One region of the Planococcus faecalis genome, then DNA from elsewhere that is predicted to be linked to it. Evidence: riboswitches for the same ligand, from Rfam matches in the RefSeq annotation. Region 1 holds a riboswitch; each other region holds the start of a gene.
What was found. A riboswitch is a leader RNA that binds a small molecule or an ion and turns the genes downstream of it on or off. The one in region 1 is predicted to bind thiamine pyrophosphate.
Positions count from the first base shown of each region.

Region 1 (5,603 bases):
TGGGGGTTTCCACGATATGAAGTTTAAAGATTTTTTATCATCTATTGGCATTGGGTCACTAAAAGTGAATACAGTGGTTGAGATGCCACATTTAGAAGAAGGCGAAACACTGAATGGTACGATTTATCTTGATGGTGGGGACGGAGAACAGACAATTGATTTTATCGAATTGAATGTCATAAGACTCGTTGAAGATACACGAGATGACAGCGACTTTGATTTTTTTGAAACCATCATTGCGAAACAATCAATGGAGTTTGCAGGATCGGTCAAGTCAAAAGACACGGTCATGCAGCAATTTGAAATTGTTCCAGATGAGCGTTGGATGTTAGAACACCCAAAAGCTAAATTGATTTTACGAACTATTGTCCATGTCAAAAATGGCGTTAATGCAAGAGATGAAGACCTTATCACATATGGGCCGTTAGAGAGCTGAAGTGCAGCTCTCTTTTTTTTATGTAATAAAAGCGAAAGAATTTCTCAATTGAAAAGCAATGCAGTCAAATCTATTAATAATAATATTATATAAACTAAAAAGAGCCTATTTATCCCATGCAAATCAACTGAAAAGGTACAGAGGCTCTGTTTTTATTTACTATGTAAAATATTACATAAGGTTATTAATTGAAATTCAAAACAAAAAACATGCAATACAAGAAAGACGAAAAAAAGGAAATTCTCTTTAAAGAGATTTCCTTTTTTGAAAAGATTTTTAGCTCAACCAAACGCCGCCAAGACAGCTAATAAGTAAAATCGTCATAAAAACACCAGACATGAAGATATCTATGCGACCTAATCGAATAGGGCAGTAATAAGCGCTTCTAATGTTACCTGTAAACCCGCGTGCTTCCATAGCAAATGCTGATCGTTCAGCCTTTCTAACGGCTCCAGCAAGCATGGGAATTAACACACGGTGCATAGCTAGTATTCGTTGCCAACTATATTTCTTCGTTTCAACAACGCGCAGTCTTTGAGCTTGTTGGATTTGTAAAAATTCTTCTTTCATAACCGGTAAAAATTGATAGCCGACCATTACACCATACGCAAGCTTCGGGGAAAGCTTTAGCTGTTGCATGAGACTCATAATAAACTTTGCCGGATCGGTCGTAAAAGCGAATAACAAAGACAAAGTCGAGAACGCCATAACGCGAAAAGCTAGTGACAAAGCGTATGCCCATTGTGTATCAGTCACATCAATTCCAGCAAATGACCAAATAACGGTACCGCCAGTATTTGCGCCGAATACGACAGTAGTCCATAAATAACCAAAAGCACCAATCGAAAAAGGGAGCATGAAGACCAACCATAGCTTCCAATTTGTACGACTCATTGTTAGTTGTAAAAGAATGATGCCTAGCCAAAACAACAGGGGCGTCCACGGATTAAAAAAGAACGCAATAATAAGCATTGAAATCGTCACTAAGATAAATTTGATTGAAGGATTCATGTCATGCAAAAGATTTTGCAAGGTCAGCCACTCCTTTTGGTGCTAGTAAATGGTGTAACGTGAGCAGTCTTTCGTTCTGCCATACGTCTTTTGCTGCAAATTTACCTGTCAACTTGCCACCTTTAATGAGTAGCACCGAATCAGCAAGGCTCGCCGCAAATTCCATATCGTGTGTCACAATCAAAAGCGTTGTACCTTCCCGAGAGCGCTGGTCAATCAATTCAAAGAGTTCGAGCAGCGCGGCAGCATCCTGCCCAGAAGTCGGTTCGTCCATCAATAGTACTGGGCGTTTATCGGCGAGCATAGCGGCAATCGCTACACGGCGTTTTTGTCCGTGGCTAATGGCGAAAGGATGAGCGTTGTGAATTTCATCCAGACGTAAGTTTGTCATTAATCTATCGAGTTCTGAGCGACTAGAGGCTCCTGAATAAGCGACTTCTTGAGCGACTTGTTGCGTCAAAAACAAATACTCAGGAGATTGTGGAACATAGCCAATGCCTTTTGACTCAACAGTACCGGTCGACTTTTTGTAAATACCACATAGTGATTTGACGAGTGTGGATTTACCGCTGCCATTAGGTCCCGCAATAACGACTATTTCACCGCGTTCAACTGAAAAGGATAAAGGCGACAGCAATTGGCAGTTGTTAATCGTGAATGACAGTTCTTCAGTTCGTAATGCTGTGGTCTCTCGTATTGCAGAATAGCGTTTGGGGAATAAAACCGGCTCTCTCTGTGTAAAAGACTGGTCCACTACTAGCCGACCATCCCCATCCAGTTGGATTTCTCGTTCGAAAAAGGAACCCCAACTGCTTAACCTGTGCTCAACCGCGACAATAGTTAAAGAAGATCTTGTCTGTAGTTTCTCTAGCCAGTTGACAAATTGTTGTGCTGTATACGGATCCAAGTGAGAAAGCGGTTCATCTAGCAATAACACTTCCGGGTCCATGATTAGCGCACAAGCAGTTGCAACTCGTTGTTTTGTACCACCTGACAACGACTGAATGACGGTTTTTCTTAGATAGGTCAGGTCCGTCAATTCTAAAACCGCGGTAATGCGAATGTCCATGTCTTCAAAAGGTGTATGCAAGTTTTCTAATGTAAACGCCAGTTCTTCTTCAACGGTAGGCATGCAAAACTGTGAATCAGGATCTTGAAAAACTGTTGCAACGCGGTGATTGATTTCTCCAGGGGCATAATCACTAGCTGGTTTTCCAAATAGGCGAATTTCACCGTCAATTGAGCCATCGCAGTTGTCAGGATACAAGCGATTTAGTATATACAAAAGCGTGCTTTTACCGCAACCACTGGGCCCAGAAATGACTAGCTTTTCGCCTCGACAAACCGAGAATGAAAGATTTTCTAAGGTTTTTTTAGAGTCTTCAGGAAAGTGAAACGACACTCTATTTAAAGAGAAAATCTCTTCAGGCATTGATATCACCTTTTTTCGTTCGAGCAATGGCGTAACCGCGGAGTGATCCGGTCGCAAGTAAAGCGTCTCCGATATACTTTCCACCAATACCCGCAATTATTGCCCCACTAAGAACGCGAATCGTAAACATTAACGCGACGAATGATGGATCCAGTGCTGCATAACCAGAAATGAAGTAGCCGTAAACAAAGCTGAAAACAGCTGATCCGATTCCTGCAAGCATAAGCACCAAAATAGTGAAATGCTTATAACCGGTTAATGCAAATGCCGCTTCAGCACCGAGCCCTTGAATAACACCAGATAAAATGAGACGCGGGCCGACAGCATTGCCAATTAGGACTTCAATTGCCGCAGCCATCGTTTCAGAAAGAAAGGCAGCACCCGGCTTGCGGATAATATACATGCAGATTATTGATACAATAAACCAAATACCGAACATCCATTCATAAGCAAGTGGTCCAATTATAGCTGCCCAAATATTCGCTGCGTGAACAAACAATAAATAGACGATGCCGAAAACGACCGCAAATAACGACATCAATACCACTTCTTTTAATTTCCACGACTTCAACATATTATGCACCTCCATGAGACGAACTATTGATGCTCATGGATATGGTCATGACCAAATGGCGATGTTTATCAGAGCGGGCATTGGTGAATGCTTCTTCATAAAAATCGAATACCTCATGAATATCGCCATGAATACCACTTGCGTAATGCATGGAATCGTTGAAAACGCCTTGATGTTTAGCGCGCTCGACTTCACGGTAAATTACTGTCATGTAATCTGGATTGTTCATCGGGTATAGCGCAAATTGTGAAGATACGTATTGTTGTGTATTGTCGGTATTTACTAGCACATCGTCTTTTTCTAAATAGACATCACCTGACGAATCACCAGGACAACCAATTGAAAAAGTGCCGGACAGTGCGACATGTTCGCCTGTCTTTGCCGTATGCAAGGCTAGAACTTTAGCGACATTAAAGACGTGAACTTGCTTGCCTCGTATTACTGTAGAGACGTCGTCCGTATGCATCCAAACGTTCGATGTGTCGGTATCGTTTAACGCCCTTTTAATTACTTTGATAAAATCGCCAGTCATCGGATGCAGTGAAAAGCGAAATCCGACGATGGGGTTTGTGCCGCATTGCAGTGAGTCCATGAATAATTCCTCCTTAAAAATGTGCACAAAAAAGACCGCATCCGTGAAGATGCAGCCATAGTCTACAAATAATTAATAAAAGAAATTATTTCAGAAATGCGCCGCACTTCCTCACGCAGGTATTATCCTGATCGAGTTTTGAGGGATCGAAGCTTGCGCTTGCATCTCAGCCAAAGTGGGCACCCCTAGTGCAGAAAACGGTATGCGGTTTTTGTGTTCGGGTTGTTCCCGATGAGTTTAGTGTAGAGGAAGTGACTGAGGAAGTAAAGAGGGGATTTGGAGACAGTAGAAGTGGCGAGAGGGGTTGAGAAAGAGAGACAGGTGAAAGTCGCTCCGATCGCTTTGGGCATGGCTCTCGCACTAAGTCAGAAAAGAACACCTGTCTCAGTGCTTCGCCGAGCCCGTGACCGCGCCTCGCTTGGTGAGTTGACAGTAGGGGAGAAGTAAAGTTAGTTTTTTGTGATTTCTCATGAGCTTATAGTTTGTAATAGCTTGCGAAAATCCTTCAAAGCTTTTACGAATGTTTTTTGCAAATGAAATATCGGGCAACATCATACGTAGCTTTTCGATAGGATAGTATTAGTAAAAATGAAAATCACAAGATTACTTTGCTTAATACTTGTATAAAATGGAAGAACTGCACTGTGAAATGGAATTGGAATAAGACAAGCATCATTCTTCTATATTCTCATGAAAAGCTTATGAAGATGGACCTCCCCAAAGTGGAGTTGGCCTCGTATTGGTTTAAAGAATGGACAGCTGAATTAAACGGGAAATAGCCAGCAAAGACTGGTGTTTGAATGTAACTTAAGTGCAGTTAAGTTACATTCAAATTGGTCAGGAAGTAACGAGTTGGAACTTTTAAAAAGGAGTTTAGTAGCTTGAGAGAATTTTTGCATGAGCAATCAAATCGATTACAAGACAAGAATAGTAGCTTTACACTAGTGCCAAACAAAGAGAATGAGCTAGAGCATCAATTAAGCTGCTTTTTTAATATCTGAATGTAACTTAATGTGAATTATGTTACATTCACTTTCTTTTCTATGGCTCTTCAATAAGTCGCCGGTAGCCAATGTTTTTTCAGTTCGTCAAACGTTCCTTCACCCTAAAAAATGATATACTTTAAAAAAAGAAATAAATAATTTTATTTTAAAGTTAGGGGTGAAACTAATGAGTGGTATTATGCCGAAAAAAAGAGCGTCTGAACACGGACTGAAGCCCGGAAAAAAAGCAAAAAGACGGGTACGTGTTTCGCAGCAACGACAATTGAGCATCCCCAAAGATTTTTACCTGGCTCTTGGACTCACCGATGAAGCCGTCATGGAATTTACGGGGACAGAGATCATCATCCGGCCTGCCACATTCGAAGAAGTCGATTTCTCTGCAGATATTTTACAAGACTTAATCGCTCAAGGTCTTTCTGGGCAAGAGTTGTTGCAAGAATTCAAGAAAATCAAAGCCCGCATTCCAAAAGCCCTGCAAGCATTGGAACAGGAAACGATGGCTCAGCCTGTCATCCAAGGAAGTTTAGACGACTATTTAGACGCTCTGGAGGATA
Region 1 covers NZ_CP019401.1:1,824,476-1,830,078, reverse strand. Annotated here, with positions in the region: gene AJGP001_RS09105 (sporulation protein) at 17-436, shown strand; gene AJGP001_RS09100 (energy-coupling factor transporter transmembrane component T family protein) at 713-1,468, opposite strand; gene AJGP001_RS09095 (ABC transporter ATP-binding protein) at 1,449-2,879, opposite strand; gene AJGP001_RS09090 (ECF transporter S component) at 2,872-3,453, opposite strand; gene AJGP001_RS09085 (YkoF family thiamine/hydroxymethylpyrimidine-binding protein) at 3,455-4,045, opposite strand; TPP riboswitch at 4,137-4,242, opposite strand; gene AJGP001_RS09080 (hypothetical protein) at 5,216-5,603, shown strand, end outside.

Region 2 (5,603 bases), 850 kb from region 1:
TTTACGTAAAGACTCTTCGTTTAATAGTTCATTCCATATGCCATCCTCGGTCTTTACTAAATCTTGTTGGATTTTCTGAAAAGAGTTTTGGAAGCGCGCAGATAAGGTCGAAGCTTCACTTTCTAAAATACCTGCTTTTTTATCTTGTGTATTTTGTGCCATCAAACAGCCAATAAATGAACCTGCTTGACTGAGATGGCGCATTACATGGCTCATTTGTTCAAGCAAGTCAGCAACTTTTGGTGCATCTTCTTTCGTCGTTAGTACTTCAAACTTTTGGACGTGCGCTTCAAATTCAGAGAGTTTGTTTACTGCTTCGTCCATATGTAACCGCAATTCCCGCGATTCACTTCCTCCTGGAAATAGCGTGTCCAAATCCCATTGTTCTGGATAGGTAACTGTCATAATTTCTCCTCCTGATAAACTAAATTTTCTAAAAACACTTCTTTAGTATATCATTTTTCTTTCCGAAACCGGAACAATATTCCACTCTTCAAGCTAATACTTCACCTTATCGACATGTTTAGGGATTTTTTTGGAAAAGGTTAATTGTTGATTGAAACGACGACAGGTATACTAAAATGAAGGAGGGATTCTGCATGATTCGTATTTTACTTATGACAATTTCTTTTATTGCTGTCGTTGTCATGAATACTTTGGCAAATACCTTGCCGTTAAACGATCAAACTACAGGTGACGTGTCTAACCGACTGTTAGTGTTGTTTACACCAGCCGGTTACGTATTTTCAATTTGGTCCATCATCTATCTTTTGCTGGCTGTTTGGATTGTTGCTTTCTGGATACGTTTAAGAAAAGGACAGACCCCTTCACACAAGATCACTTTGTTTTTTGTCTTAAGCTGCCTGTTCAATATAAGTTGGCTCTTGTTATGGCATTATGAATTTTTTGCCTGGTCCATTGTTGCCATGCTTGGCTACTTGATAGCATTGATTGCTCTTTACCTGCAATATGGAAATTCGGAAAGATCGTTTACTGAACGGCTGCCTATTTCAATCAATATGGGATGGATTAGTGTAGCCACTATTGCCAACATCAGTTTCGTCTTAACTTTTTACAATTGGAGCGGTTGGGGATTGAGCGATCAGCTGTGGACAGTTATTATGTTGACAGTCGCGACTGCAATCGCTTTGCATATTCGGTTTCATCATATGGATATTCCTTTCGCTTTGGTCTTTATATGGGCGTTCATTGGAATTGCTGTTAAACACGGCACAGACGAAATGTTAGTAACAACCGCATCTCTTTTCTTGAGCGGCGTTATCTTAACCGGTATTTTGCTCATAAAAAAAAGAACGGCACCTACTCAATAAATCTGCGAGAGACTCGATTAGAGCGAGCTTGTCTGCAGATTTTTTGCATTCACATTCAACTAACATAAAAAAGAGATTCGGCTATTCCACCGAATCTCTTTTTTATGTTAGCTGTTTAGTTTAGTCAATAAAATCGGTTCACCTTTTGTTACCAATACAGTATGTTCGATTTGCGCGACCAATGATTGATCCGGTGTTATAAATGTCCAGCCATCACCTGACTCGATAATGTGCTCGGCTTTTTGAGAGATAAAGGGCTCTACTGCAAGTACCATGCCTTCTTTTAAAATCGTCGTCTCCCAAGCATCGTAATAATTTAAAATATGTTGGGGCGCTTCGTGAAGTGATTTACCAATGCCATGTCCAGTCAAGTTTTTGATGACGAACAATCCTTGCTCTTTCGCTTCACGTTCAACAGCCTTACCAATTTGGTTGAGTTTTGCACCGGCTTTGACTTTCGTCATCGCGCGGTCAAATGCCGAAGCGGCTGCTTCACAGATTTTTTCTTTTTCAGCATGTCCTTCGCCTACGACAAATGAAATTCCTGTATCAGAGAAGAATCCTTCATATGACCCCGAAACATCGATATTCACAATATCTCCATCTTGGATGACACGGCTACCTGGAATACCATGAGCCACTTCTTCGTTGACGCTGATACATGTATATCCAGGAAAATCATATTCTGATTTTGGACCGGAAACGCCACCCAGCTCCTCAAATAATTGACCGCCCAGTTCGTCGATTTCTTTTGTCGTGACTCCAGCTTTTGTGGCAGCTTTCATCGCTTCCCGAATTTCAGCCACCATTTGGCCAGCTTTTTTTAACATTTCAATCTCTTTTTCATTAGTTGCTATCATCAATGACCCTTCTTTCAAGCTTTTCTATTCAAGAATTATACCACAAAATTAAAAGGGATTCTCTTCTACAGGTCTAACTAGTCCTGAATCCAAAGATTGAAAAGAAGGCTGTCAAAAGACAGCCTTCTACCATTTCAAGCTTCTGCATCTACCAATTTCGGTGCAGCCGCAAAAAGTGCAGCACAGACAAAAGCAGCAAGCAAGAATACCGGTATCATGTAAGTTGCATTATAAATGACCGAATAGATGATCACATTGCCTTCAGCAAACATGCCGAAGAACAAAATACCTGTAATAACATGGACCAAGTAGCGCAACACAGAAGCGATTAGCACTCCCACTACTATAGCCGTTATCATTTTACCCGTTTGCTTAGCTTGCGCATGTTGCATATACTTTGCACGCATAATGCCTGCTACCCCAACAACTCCATACGCTAAAATATAATCCAGCAAGACCTGCATGACAACAAACCCAAACGATAATGGGGTGACAGAGATAAATCCAGAAACGATTTGCAGGAGCCCGACTAAAATCCCAGTTAGAATTCCGGCACCTGCACCTCTTCTAAAAGCAATTAAAACAATTGGAATCATTACCAAGCTGACCGAGCCGCCTTGTGGCATCCGGAAAGAAATGAAATCCAACACAAATCCAAGAGCCGCGAAAATTGCAATTTCTGTCATCAACAATACTTTTTTATTTCTCATGACTTCCTCCTTAGGTGTTGTGTACATCACCAGAAGGGTCGTGAATAAAACCATATTAAAAACGACGTCAGGACAGAGCCTGGCGTCGTTGTAAGAGCCGGTTTCCATCCACATCCCTGCGCAAGTGTTAACTTACAGGTTCAAAGGGTAAGAACAAATGTTCACTCTCAGCAAAAGCTCCCCTTGTGGTGTATACAACTATATTAACAGTCACCTGTATTGTACACAACGCTGTTCTTTTATGCAACATCGTTTTAAGATGATGTGATAGGGTAAAGATGAGAATAGTTACGATACTTGAAAGGTGGTGGAGGCAGCCGGGATATTAGGCTTGCCAAAAGGATGATTGAATTGTTAAAAGAATTGATAAAGATTCAAAGTGATACCAAAGAGGGTGCCAACAAAGCTCTTCTTTTCTGTGCCGATTGGCTAAAAACCAAAGGAGAATCCGTGAAGGTTCATGACAATAAAGGCTACTTGATGTTGACAGCTGTTAAAGGGCAAGGAGAAGAGACGATTGTCTGGAATGGTCACGTTGATGTAGTTCCGGGTCATAAAGAGCAATTTGTACCTGTTGAAGAAGGAGATCGACTTTATGGGCGAGGCGCTGCTGACATGAAAGCCGGAGTTGCAGCCATGATGCAGGCGTTTGTCGAACTCGACAGTTCCCTCGTAACTCGCGAAGTGCAGTTACATATTGTCACTGATGAAGAAATTGGCGGACGCCATACATCCAAGTGGCTCGTCGAACAAGGATTCCACGGTGATTTTGTCATTTGCGGAGAACCTACCGGATTAAAAGTCGGACTTCAATCTAAAGGGATTTTGAGAATGGATATGGTTTTTAAAGGCAAACCTGCTCATGGTAGTCGTCCATGGGAAGGAATTAACGCCATTGAATCTGCGATGAAATTCCATCTGGCCGTCGCCGATTTACCGTTCCGAAAAGAATCCACCGAATATTACGAGCAACCTTCTGTCAATCTGCCCATCATCAAAGCAGGAGAACGCTATAATGTCGTTCCTGAGGTTTGTGAAATGTCTTACGATATCCGTTTTATGCCAGGACAGCAAAAAGAAGAAATCGTTCGACAATTGGTGGACTTGGCTGAGACTTTGAACGTTACTATGGATTATAAAGCTTCGGGATCTACACCTCCTCTAACAACTACAAAAGACAATCCATTTATTCAAAGCTTGCAAAAAGCAATTACAGCTACTACACAACAACAAGCTGTTTTGTTTGGTCAGCACGGCGCAGCCGACACACGTTATTATGCAGCCGTAAACGGCGGTGAAGGTGCCATTGAATTTGGACCAAGTGGTGACGACTGGCATGGCAATGCGGAATATGTAACGATTTCAAGTGTTCACGCATACAAAAACATCTTGCTGGCACATGCGCAACTGACGTAAGAGGTTTGCATCATAGAGAACTCGGGAAAACAACAATCACTACGATTATGAATGGAGAGATTTAAATGGCAATTGGAAGACTACTGAAATCTGCAATCAAATATGGCCCTATAGCATATCCTATTATTCGCAAAGTATTAAACAAAAGAAAACAAGGCAAAGCAGGTCAATCTCCTACTAAACAGCCTACTAAAAAACGCTAATAAAAAACGTTCCGGCATATATGCCAGAACGTTTTTTATTAGCATGAAACAGCTACTCTTCTTACATAAAAAAGTGAACCTCTCAGTATTTAGAGAAAAGTGAATATGCATTTTCGCACATTTTAAACGTAAGGAATTTCTTGCTGTAAAGCCAAGTACCCTGTTTTGTTTTGATCAGAAGGTCGCTTCGCCGTTTCTTCAGCTTCGCTATCTTTTGGTGTCTTCTGTTCTTGCTGTTCTTGTGCTTCTATAATTTCCTCAAAAGACAGTGGGTTTGCTGGTGGCAGTTCAGAATTTTCTATGGTCCACGCTTCTTGATAGTTTTCGAAAAATGCGTTTGCCATCGCCTGGTAACCAATTACGTTCGGATGAACATCGGCTGGATTTGGAATTTTATCCACGCCGTTTGCACCAAATGGTTGGTCTACTGACACAAAAATAGCACCCGCTTTTTCAGCTGACAATCGAAGAATTTCATTAAGTCGATCCAGTTGTTTGGACGTGCCATTTTTTTGACTTTCACGGACGTGAGGGTATGCAAAATAATAGCCCATCACATAAACAGTGGCATCTGGAGATTTTTCGGTAAGCTCAGATAAGATTAAGTCCATATTTTTTCTTGCTCCATTGAGCGCAAAATCTACTTGACGTTGTTGAAAAGTCAAAGAACCTTGTTTCGAGTCGTTTTGTACTAAACGCAACAGATCATTTGCTCCAGCTGATATCGTTATCAGATTAGCTGACCCAAGCACTTTTTCCGCCTCATCTGTTTGTATACTGTCTAACACATCAGCCGTTGTAAATCCAGGAAATGCCAGATCTTTCGAGTAAAAGGCCACGGGTTGATTGCGTGTTAGTTCTTGATGGATCAAATCGGTATAACCCGTATCTATTTGTTGATTGGGTGTTTGTCCTGCTGCTAGTGAATCCCCGATTGCCACATACGCGGCAGGGATTTGTATCGCTGCTTGCGCAGAGGCCGTTCCACTAAACAATAGAAATCCAGCCATTGCTGCCATCCAATACTTCTTCATCTCCATCACCTCTTAGAATGCCCAGTTTCCGTTTCGGAAGATAGGCTCT
Region 2 covers NZ_CP019401.1:977,163-982,765, reverse strand. Annotated here, with positions in the region: gene AJGP001_RS04760 (M3 family oligoendopeptidase) at 1-405, opposite strand, end outside; gene AJGP001_RS04755 (TspO/MBR family protein) at 600-1,331, shown strand; gene map (type I methionyl aminopeptidase) at 1,439-2,191, opposite strand; gene thiT (energy-coupled thiamine transporter ThiT) at 2,326-2,901, opposite strand; TPP riboswitch at 2,998-3,095, opposite strand; gene AJGP001_RS04740 (M20 family metallopeptidase) at 3,244-4,317, shown strand; gene AJGP001_RS17470 (hypothetical protein) at 4,383-4,520, shown strand; gene AJGP001_RS04735 (SGNH/GDSL hydrolase family protein) at 4,643-5,554, opposite strand; gene AJGP001_RS04730 (aminopeptidase) at 5,567-5,603, opposite strand, start outside.
Region 2: linked by a shared signal. The riboswitch ahead of thiT (energy-coupled thiamine transporter ThiT) and the one ahead of AJGP001_RS09085 (YkoF family thiamine/hydroxymethylpyrimidine-binding protein) in region 1 are both predicted to bind thiamine pyrophosphate.

Region 3 (5,603 bases), 1.3 Mb from region 1:
GTGAAATGCTGTTTGTCGATCATCATTTGTCACACACGGCAGAATGGGTTCGTACAGGCGTTACAGAACCGATTGATTTTGCTATTGTAGAAGCGTTATCTATTACAGCAGACGGCATGATCATTCCGACAACTTCTGTTGGAAATTCGGCAGTGTTTGCGAAACATGCTAAAAACATCATCGTTGAAATTAATATGGCACAGCCCCAATTATTTGAAGGCTTGCATGACATCTATGATACAGGCAAACAAGGTGAGCGCTTGCCAATTCCAGTAACCGCTGTTGATCAGCGCATTGGCACAGTTGGTATCCCGATCGATATGGAAAAAGTGAGAGGCATTGTTTTTACTGAACAATTGGACTCTCCTTCAACTATCGTGCCACCTGATGAAGATACAGAAATTATGGCTGGCCATTTGCTTGAGTTTTTACGTGCTGAAATTCGTGCAGGTCGCTTAACAGAAAGCTTGGCTCCTTTGCAATCAGGTATTGGATCTGTAGCGAATGCCGTTTTACACGGAATGGTTGATTCGGAATTTAAAGATTTACAAGTATATTCGGAAGTCTTACAGGATGCTGTTTTTGATTTGATGGATGCGGGTAAAGTAAATTTCGCATCTTGTTGCTCAATTACATTGTCCAAACCGAAAATGAAACAAGTTTTTGGGGAATTTGAAAACTACCGCAACAAAATTATTATGCGTCCACAGGAAATTTCCAATCATCCGGAAATTATCCGCCGTCTCGGACTCATTTCGATTAATACCGCATTAGAGTTTGATATGTATGGAAATGTTAACTCGACGCATGTTTCAGGCACGAACATGATGAACGGCATCGGCGGATCAGGTGATTTTGCGCGCAATGCTCGTTTGGCGATTTTTGTAACAAAATCAATTGCCAAAGGTGGAAATATTTCAAGCGTCGTTCCGTTTGTCTCGCATGTTGACCACACAGAACATGATGTGGATGTCGTTGTCACGGAACAAGGCTATGCAGATCTTCGTGGCTTAGCACCGCGCGAGCGCGTGGAAGTTATCTTGAAAAACTGTGTACACCCATCGTATCGTGCACAACTTCGCGCGTATTACGACGAAGCGCTAACACGCGGTGGGCAAACTCCACATGTCTTAGAAAAAGCGTTCTCTTGGCACACGGACTTAGCAAAAAACGGTACCATGCTACAGAAAAAACAGCAGGCAGCCGTATCTGTGTAAAATAGTTTGGAAATAAAACGCTTCTATAAAAATCAATGAAACCAGGTCTGCTTAACAGCGCTTGGTTTTATTGTTTCCAATAAGCTTCCATTAATCAGGCAATTCCGTATAGGCAAGATCCTTCTTTTTACCTTTTTTTATTTTTGAAATAGGCGGTATAAAAGCATTTATTAATCAGATTTTTCTGTCTAAACAAAAATAGTTGTTGTCAAGCGTTATTTTTAGTATTATAATAAGCAATTGTGAAATTTGAAATGAGGGTTCTTTAAATGAAAAATTCCATCTATGGATTAACGATAGACCAGTTAAAAGAATGGTTTTTAGAAAACGGCCAGAAAAAATACCGTGCGGAGCAAGTATGGGATTGGTTGTATATAAAACGCGTCACTGAATTCGCAGAAATGAACAATCTGTCGAAAGACTGTGTTCAGTTGCTAGAAGACAACTTTGCGATTCGCACGTTGAAAGAAACAGTGAAGCAAGAATCTGCAGACGGCACGATTAAGTTTCTTTTCCAAATGCAAGACGGTAACTTGATCGAAACGGTATTAATGCGTTTTAAATACGGAAATTCTGTTTGTGTAACCACACAAGTGGGTTGTAACATTGGCTGCAGTTTCTGTGCCAGCGGACTATTGAAAAAGAGCCGCGATTTAAACGCGGGCGAAATCGTTGAGCAAATTATGCAAGTGCAAGCGCATTTTGACACGCAGCAAAAAGAAGAACGTGTGAGTCACATCGTCGTAATGGGTATCGGTGAACCATTTGATAACTATACGAATTTGATGGGCTTCCTAAACATCGTTAATTCTCAAAAAGGTTTGGCTATCGGAGCTCGACACATCACCGTTTCAACAAGCGGTATCGTGCCAAAAATTTACGATTATGCAGATGAAGGCTTACAAGTAAACCTAGCAATTTCAATTCATGCACCGACTAATGAGTTGCGTACGCGTATTATGAAAATCAATAAAGCATATCCAATCGAGAAATTGATGGCTGCGATCGATTATTACCTAGAGAAATCCAACCGTCGCATCACGTTTGAGTATATTTTATTGCGTGACGTCAATGACCATGTAGAAGAAGCGCATCAATTAGCGAAATTGCTAGAAGATAAGCGTCACTTGTCATACGTGAACTTGATCCCGTACAATTCAGTTGATGAGCACGATCAATATCAACAAAGTACACCGGAAGCCATTAGTGCTTTCTACGACGCATTGAAGAAAAAAGGCATCAACTGTGGCGTACGTCACGAGCAAGGCGCCGATATCGATGCAGCTTGTGGACAGTTACGAAGCAAGCAAATCAAAAAAGAGAAAAAAGAAGTAACCGTTTAATAAGCAAAAACGTTCCTGATTTTCAGGAACGTTTTTTTATGCTGAAAACAAACTATTTTAAACAATGGTCTTTCAAAAAATACTTTTTTAGTAAATGAAACTTTCTGAACAATAAGAACGTATGAATCTTAGTAGCACGAGTAATTCATCCAATCGATTATTTTTAATCAAAAGTTTATAAATAATGGGTTAAGAAAGGAGGTGGGGGATTGAAGAAAGTTCTGTGTACAGTAATTTTGCTTGGAGCAGTCACCTTAGCTAGTTGTAGCGGCCTTTCAACACACGAAGATGATGAAGTAGCCGCTATTGTAAATAATCATGAAATTACAATAGGGGATTTACGATTTTTATATCCTGACGATAGCGCATTAGATTACTTGGATTCAGCAATAGCTGTAGAGTTGATCAAACAAGAGGTACAGGAAATGAACCTTGATATTTCTCCACATCTTACAGGAAAAACAACCTCAGAAGAATTTGAAAAACTTCCTCCAGTGAATACAAAAGATGAAGGTGGAAAGCAAGTGCGTGCGTATGCTATCGCTCAAGCTGAAAAACTAGATATGTCACCCGAAGAATTCCAAAAGCAATATGGTAAAAAAATTAATGAACAAAATGCTTATATCAATACGTATCTTGAGGAGAAACTAGGGGGAGGAAACGTTAATGATCTAACATGGATGGAGGAATTTGGGGAAGACTATAATAGGTTAGTAGAAAAATTAGTAGAGAAAAATAAAAATGACATTGACGTGTTTATTAATTAATGTTTTTGGAGAACACCATTTAGAAGTACACGTAGTTCTATACCAAACCAGCAAAAAGAATTGTATAAAGACTATAGAATTAGTAGAATCTATGATATAGTGATGTCGAAAACATAAATAAAAACACCACTAGGGGAGCCGGATATCGGCTGAGATGAGCATAAGCTCGGACCCTTTGAACCTGATCTGGATCATACCAGCGGAGGGAAGTGGCGGAACGTCTGCTATTTTCTTATCGACTGCATACGCCGCTTCCCTTTATTGGGAGCGGCGTTTTTATTTTGTGCAAGAAAATTGACCGTGCCTGTCAGAGCTAGGCACGGAAACTAGATACAGAAAAGGAGATAGGAAAATGACATTTTGTACAGAAGTGAGAAAAGAATGTAACAGTTTATGGCAAGCAAGTTTTGATCATCCGTTTGTAAAGGGAATTGAAGATGGGACATTACCAGTCGAGATATTCCGTTTTTATGTCATGCAAGACGCTTATTACTTATCCCATTTTGCTAAAATTCAGGCACTCGGTGCGTCTAAAGCGAAGGATATGGAAACGACGCAACGCTTTGCAATTCATGCGACACATACCAGTATAGCCGAGCTATCGTTACATGAATCATTTATGAAAATGTTAAGTGTTACGGAAAAAGACTGGTCCCAATTCGAACCTTCACCTACAGCATATGCGTACGTATCTCATATGTACCGCGCATCTGCAGGGGAATTGGCAGATGTATTAGCAGCCATATTGCCTTGTTACTGGTTGTATTACGAAATTGGTGAGCGATTGAAACATGCAAAACCGGATCATCCGATTTATGACCGGTGGATTGAGACTTACGGGTCCGAAGAATTTGGTGAACTGGTCAACGAACAAATTGAACGGATGAATCAGTTGTCAGAAGACTTGCCAGAAGCACGCCGTAAAGAATTAAAAGACCATTTCCGCAAAAGTAGTTATTATGAATTGAACTTTTGGGATCAAGCCTGGAGACAAGAATCCTGGTCTATAGAGCCAACTAAAAAAGTAGGTGTTTAACATGTTTCAACAAATAAAACAAAAAAATCCGTTGGTTCATTGCATCACAAACCACGTAGTATCGAATTTTCAAGCGAATGGTCTATTGGCAATAGGCGCTTCTCCAATCATGGGAGAAGCGCCTGAAGAAGTAGAGGAACTCGCTGGATTAGCACAGGCAGTGTCATTAAACATTGGAACTTTACACGCGGAGTCGCTGAAAAGTATGCTAATCGCTGGAAAAAAGGCAAACCAATTGGGCATCCCGGTTGTTTTAGATCCTGTTGGAGCAGGAGCAAGTAACTTCCGAATCCATGCTGTTCGAGAAATTTTAGAGACAGTTGACGTCAGCGTTCTTCGCTGCAATGCAGGAGAGCTCGCAGCTGTAGTGGGTAAAGAGTGGCAGTTTAAAGGTGTTGATGCCGGAGAGGGGCTTCTAGACGTTAAAGAGCTTGCTATGTCTACTGCGAAACAGTTGGGCTTGATTGTAGCGGTCACGGGCAAAATAGATTGTGTGACAGACGGAGACTGTGTTGATGAAATTCCTTTTGGAAGTCCGATTATGGCTTCGATTACAGGAACAGGCTGCTTACTGAGTAGCGTTGTCGCTGCAGGTCTTGCTGTTGATTCTGAAAATCCGTTAGAAACAGTGAGCGCTATTTTGCGCTATTTTGCGATTGCTGGTGAACTAGCTAGTCAAAGCGTGAGTCTCCCTGGAGATTTTCAACTTGCTTTCATGAATAGGCTAGCCAGTTTAACGGACGGCGAAGTCGCCGAACAAATTTATTTACAGGAGAGAGTGCTATGACAAAAACACCGCAAACTTTAACGATTGCTGGATCCGATTCTGGAGGAGGGGCAGGCATTCAAGCAGACTTGAAAACGTTTCAAGAGCTGGATGTCTATGGCACCTCTGTTATTACGGCCGTAACTGCTCAAAATACGATGGGTGTTTCCGCTATCTACCCAATGTCGGCACAAGCCGTACACATGCAATTAGAAGCGGTAGCTAGCGATTTTGAACTAACGGCTTTAAAAACAGGTATGTTATTCAATTCCGAAATTATTAAGGAAGTGGCAACTGCAATTCACAAGTTCGACTGGAAAAATGTCGTTGTGGATCCCGTCATGATTGCTAAAGGGGGCGCGGATTTATTGCAGCAAGAAGCAGTAGATGCAGTGAAAACGCATTTATTGCCACTGGCATTACTCGTTACCCCAAACATTCCAGAAGCAGAAGCTTTGACGGGCATCCCCATTA
Region 3 covers NZ_CP019401.1:3,130,645-3,136,247, reverse strand. Annotated here, with positions in the region: gene scpC (succinyl-CoA:acetate CoA-transferase ScpC) at 1-1,217, shown strand, start outside; gene rlmN (dual-specificity RNA methyltransferase RlmN) at 1,487-2,560, shown strand; gene AJGP001_RS15560 (hypothetical protein) at 2,770-3,327, shown strand; TPP riboswitch at 3,449-3,552, shown strand; gene tenA (thiaminase II) at 3,680-4,363, shown strand; gene thiM (hydroxyethylthiazole kinase) at 4,365-5,150, shown strand; gene thiD (bifunctional hydroxymethylpyrimidine kinase/phosphomethylpyrimidine kinase) at 5,147-5,603, shown strand, end outside.
Region 3: linked by a shared signal. The riboswitch ahead of tenA (thiaminase II) and the one ahead of AJGP001_RS09085 (YkoF family thiamine/hydroxymethylpyrimidine-binding protein) in region 1 are both predicted to bind thiamine pyrophosphate.

Region 4 (5,603 bases), 130 kb from region 1:
GTTTCCAATTGGAGAATTCCTTCCCACAATCAAACGTGATGGATTTGAACAGATTTTTTGGGATTCCTTGAAACCACTGGTTCAAAGCGGTTTCGATATCGCACGCCTTGCGTCCTGCAGGCTTGATGGCGATGATGACTTTCGTCAGCCGTTCTACCAGTGTGATCACTGCACTTTTGTGGCGGACGCCCACAATGGTGTCGCCCTCGATGTGCCCGAACTCTTCTTTGAACGAAGGATAATCGGTTTCCCGGTCGGAAATATGCCGTTTGAACGCCTGTTTTCCGCGGCGTTCCTCGTGACCATTGGGTTTCCGTTTGCCTTTCATGGGCAGTGTGGCAACATCAAAGACCCGATTTTTGAACATGCGGTAGATGGTGCGCACGGAACAGTCGATCGCTGTCTCGGCGCGTCCCACAATGACATCAGGCGTCCAGCCCTGCGCCACCTTGTCTTGAATATAGGTCATTTGTTTCTTCGGCAAAACGATTTTTTGGCGTCCGCAGCGTTTCTTGTTTTTCTTGTATTGTGTGTAAAAGTCGAGGCTGTATGTCCCAATTTCAGGAAATTGATGACCTTGTAAATTGGCTGCCTGGAACGTTTCATTTGATTTGCGATAATCGCCACGGGTATGTTTTGGCGGTGATAGGATTCTATCATCACCAGTTCATCCGTGGTAAGATGGGTGTAGGTCATTCGTGGTCACTCCTCTGTTTTTCTTTGGTCGGAAAATACATGTAGAGTGTACCATGAATGACTTTTTTAGTTGTCTAGCTTAATTTTACAATCGGCGCAACTAAAAAAGAATTGCCTTGTTTGGAGACAATCACTAGAATAAACGGAAAATCGGACTGGTTGGACATTTCCATTCCACAAGCTGCACTTGAGAAGGCATTTCCATATCGTTATCCTCTGACAACTGATAAAAATAAACAATCAATGAAGCATATGAACGGTTAGCAGAGACCGTCTACAGCAGGTCTCCCTTCAACATGGCGATAATTGGCGAAGAAATTTCGGGGGAAACAAATCAAAAAGAACTGACTCTGGGCCTTATGCAAAATAAAGACTACATGACCTTTATACTTCCGAATTCATTGCTAGATAGGCTCGGACTGAATGCGAGGGAAACAGTGCTGTCTAATCAACTAAGGATATTTTAATAACTTCAGAACGAATGTAACTTAATGTGAATTAAGTTACATTCGTTTCTTTAACGTCATTGCTATTCAATGTGTTGGGGATCTATCCCATTTTCCAATAGAACTTCAGCATTATCTCCATTTTCCTTACCCCAGAAACTTAATTGTTTGATAGCTGATTCAGTTACTTTATACTCGTAGACTATCATCGGCTCGTTATTAAAAATTACATGCAAAAATTTAATTTTCTTTATTTCGTAATCATCTGTATCGAAAATCTCCCAAGACTCGCCATTAAATGTATTAGTTAAGTGAGTATCTAATTGCTGAATAGCCTCGTTTGTTTGATTCTCCACTATAATCAGGCGGGTGGAGTAAAAAATGATTGAGCCTATTAAAATAAAACCTGCTGCTATTAAAATAAGGATTTTTAACGGTTTTCTCAAAAAAAGGGCTACTACACTTAGTAACGCCGTCACAACTAGAATAAAGCTTATTTCGATTATTGTGGTTGGCTGCATCTATTTCTCCTCATTCCAATTCTATTATTTAATTAAATATAACAGCTAAATTGTTTATTAGTTATAATAATTCGAAAACATAAACTCAAAAAAATTTTAGCGATCGAATGTAACTTAATCCTAATTAAGTTATATTCATTTCCTTGATTCTACTGGCTTTACGAGGAAATCATTCCGAACTAATTTCATAAGAAAAAATGATACATTCAGAATACTGTTCTGTAAGGTTTAAAACTTGAATCTCAAAAGATGTAGGTTTACATATCGCAGCTTATCGGAAAAAGAGAAGCTGCATCAAAAGCTTATCGTCGGAAATATGATGAGTTATTCTACTTGACGGTTGCAGCTTGACATAAAATTCTAAAGACTATACATTGTTGAAGACAACTTAAATATATTCACTAGGGGTGTTATTTAACTGAGATGAGTGTTTACTCAAACCCTTTGAACCTGAACTAGTTAACACTAGCGTAGGAAAGTGTAGGCTCTAATACATACTAGAAGACTGATGATGTCTTATTTTTACTATGTAGTTATCTGTATTTACGCAACTTTCCTATTAGGAAGGTTGCGTATTTTTTTGTTTTTCTATCATTTTATTATTTGAGTTTCAGCAAGATTAAAAATATAGGAGTGGATATGATGAGTAGAACAGTATTGGTAACAGGCAGTAGTAGAGGTTTAGGAGCTTCTATTGTAAAGGTATTGGCACAACAAGGATTTAAAGTAGTTATCAACTACTATAAAAGCGAAAGCGCTGCTGCTGAGCTCGTTTCTGAGATCGGTAAAGAGAATGCTATTGCAATTCGTGCAGATGTCACGAATCGTAAAGAAGTAGACGTATTGGTAAAGAAAGCGACGGAGTATTTTGGTCGAATAGATGTCGTAGTTAACAACGCATTAGTAGACTTTAAATTTGATCCAACCAAACAGAAGTCCTTTACAGAACTAACTTGGGATGATTATCAAAAACAGCTAAATGGTACGTTAAAGGCTGCATTCAATGTAGTTCAAAGTGTTATACCTCAATTTATTGAACGACAAAATGGAGGCATCATAAGTATTGGTACGAATTTATACCAGAATCCTGTCGTGCCTTACCACGAATATACAACAGCTAAGGCAGGGTTAATTGGTTTTACCCGTAATATCGCTTCCGAATTAGGACAATATGGTATAAGGGCGAATGTGGTTTCGGGTGGATTATTAAAAACGACGGATGCCAGTGCTGTTACAACGCCAGAAGTATTCGATTTCATCGCTCAATCGACGCCATTGAAAAAGGTGACGACACCTGAAGATGTAGCCAATATGGTCGCATATTTATGTTCAAAAAATGCGGATGGTATTACGGGTCAGAATTTCATAGTAGATGGCGGTTTGACAATGAATTAACAATTCAAATTGCCAAAGAAAATTTAAAAAAACGGAGATGCAAAACCGTTCATTATGATGTATTTTGAGGTGAAATAAATGGCGAAAACTAAAGGTAAACAACTTCACTTAGGTGTTTTGCTGTATGGATGTGGACATCATCAAGCTGCTTGGTTAATGCCTGACTCAAGCGTCGAGCGCATTGGTGATATTTCCTATTATCAATCCTTAGCACAGGTAGCTGAAAAAGGTTACTTTGATGCTGTGTTTTTTGCTGACAATCAATCATTTCCAGCTAACGATTCTAATGAAATGCCGGCATTTTGGTTTGATCCCATAGTCAATTTGACAGCAATTTCTCAAGTGACAAATCATGTGGGATTAGTCACAACCATTTCAAGTACTTTTTCTAATCCTTTCACAGCTTCACGACAGCTATTAAGTTTAGACCACATTACCAAAGGTCGTGTTGGTTGGAATCTTGTTACGTCAATGAGGGATTGGGAAGCACTAAATCATAGTATGGAAGAGTTACCTGCTCGTGATAAACGTTATGAGAAGGCTGATGAATTCGCTACTTTAATGAATAAGCTATTTCTATCATGGGATAGTAATGAGTTTCTTCATGATCGAGCAGAAAAACAGTTAATCAACCCTTTAAACATACAACCTGTCAATCATAAAGGTACCTATTTTAAAGTGGCAGGTCCTTCCACTACGCCAAAAAGTCCGCAAGGCAAACCAGTAGCCATGCAAGCTGGGGCCTCTAAACAAGGCATTGAGTTAGCTGCGAAATATGCGGATGCAGTCTACTCAGTGTCTTGGAATTTAAACCAAGCGAAAAAGTTCCGTGACAAATTGGCTGAACAAGCTAAAAGAAATGAAGACGGCAATCGACACATTAAAATATTCCCAGGCTTAGTAACGTATGTTGGCCGTACTCATGAAGAAGCGCTAGCCAAAAAAGCAGCATTGGATGAAAAATTACCTATTGAAACTGCTTTAAAACAATTGAGTCTCTTTATTCAACAAGATTGTTCTAGTTGGGAAATCGATAAAAAAGTACCTCAATTACCCCCGGTAGAAGAATTTACGGGTCCAGTTGGACGTTACGAAACAATACTGGAAATTATTAATGATACTCAACCTACAGTGAAAGAACTATTAGGATATCTCAATGCAGGCGGTGGTCATTTCACGCTGATTGGCACCCCAAAAGAAATCGTAGACCAGATGGCGGTCTGGCTTGAAGCGGGTATGGCAGATGGATTTAATCTCATGCCACCTACATTACCCGGTAGTTTAGAAGACTTCGTTGAACTAATTGTCCCTGAAATGCAAAAAAGAGAAATCTTCAGAAAGCAATATGATGGGCATACTTTCCGTGAACATCTAGGATTAGAATAATGAATTATTATAAAATGAAGGGACTAGTGAAGGAGGTAAGATATCGGAGAGCGTAAAGTATCTTGTGTAAATAAATTAAGAAGAGAGTTTTCATCAAATACTCAATTTACATATCATGAATTATCGGAAGTAGCAACAGATCTTAGGTAAACGAAGCTGGGCATTAGCAGGCTCCGTCGCTTAGACATCGAGCAGCAGTTTTGCAAAAGTAGGACCGAGATGGAAATTTTCTGAAGTGGGGAATTACTAAACATGCAGATCCAAACAAAAGGTACTCGAAAAAGCAGAGAAATGGTGGTAACGTTTTAACAGTAAAACGAGGTCCAAGGAATAAAATGATTAGACTTGAAAGAAGATTAGTTGAAAGGTATCCCGGACCTGAGAACAAAGAAAGAAGGGCAGGTAAAAGGAAAAGGAAGATGTAAAAAAATGAATAATAAACCAGATTATTATTTGACAATGGGTTCAGAATTGGGCGATCCTACTTTAGGCAAAGTTTTACTACCTCATGTTATTGAATTAAATCGATTGTTAGGTATGTACTGCAACAAAATTTATTGCTCAGAACTTGAGGAGATAGCTCTTACTCTAAGAGTAGGAGGAGAAATATGGATTATTGATTTTGAAGGTTGCAAAAATATGTGGTTAAGTAAGAAAAAGAAATATATCGCTTTGGAAATCGGCATGCCACCTGAAAAATGGAGGAACAAATCCAGTGAAGAATTGCGAGAATTTATCATGTTTTACTTCTCAGAGGCACTAGAGATGATCGTTAAAAGAATCCGCAAGGAAAAATGGGATATCAAAGAGATAGAATTAAAGCATGACTTCAGTATAGTAAGAAAGATGTTTCTTAATAAAAGCATAGAATAATTGGTAGATAAACCATGGTTGAGGGGAATTATAAAGGAACTCATCCATGGTTTTTCTTTTCTTCTAAACTTCAAACTCTACCGGAAAATATTACGTTAAAAATAAAGTTCTCAATTAAAAGGATTTTTAGGCATAAAAAGTTGGCAAATCCAAAAGATATAAGACTCTGCCAAAGCAATTTCAGATGTCATTAAACAATTTTATATGTTTGCAAAATATCAATTTAACGAATAAAGATGAATTTAATTTAGTTTACATATCGCAGCTTATCGGAAGTTTATAAAAG
Region 4 covers NZ_CP019401.1:1,954,407-1,960,009, reverse strand. Annotated here, with positions in the region: partial or broken gene AJGP001_RS09790 (IS30 family transposase) at 1-696, opposite strand, end outside; gene AJGP001_RS09785 (hypothetical protein) at 1,226-1,663, opposite strand; TPP riboswitch at 2,057-2,157, shown strand; gene AJGP001_RS09780 (3-oxoacyl-ACP reductase) at 2,306-3,058, shown strand; gene AJGP001_RS09775 (LLM class flavin-dependent oxidoreductase) at 3,137-4,444, shown strand; gene AJGP001_RS09770 (hypothetical protein) at 4,874-5,317, shown strand.
Region 4: linked by a shared signal. The riboswitch ahead of AJGP001_RS09780 (3-oxoacyl-ACP reductase) and the one ahead of AJGP001_RS09085 (YkoF family thiamine/hydroxymethylpyrimidine-binding protein) in region 1 are both predicted to bind thiamine pyrophosphate.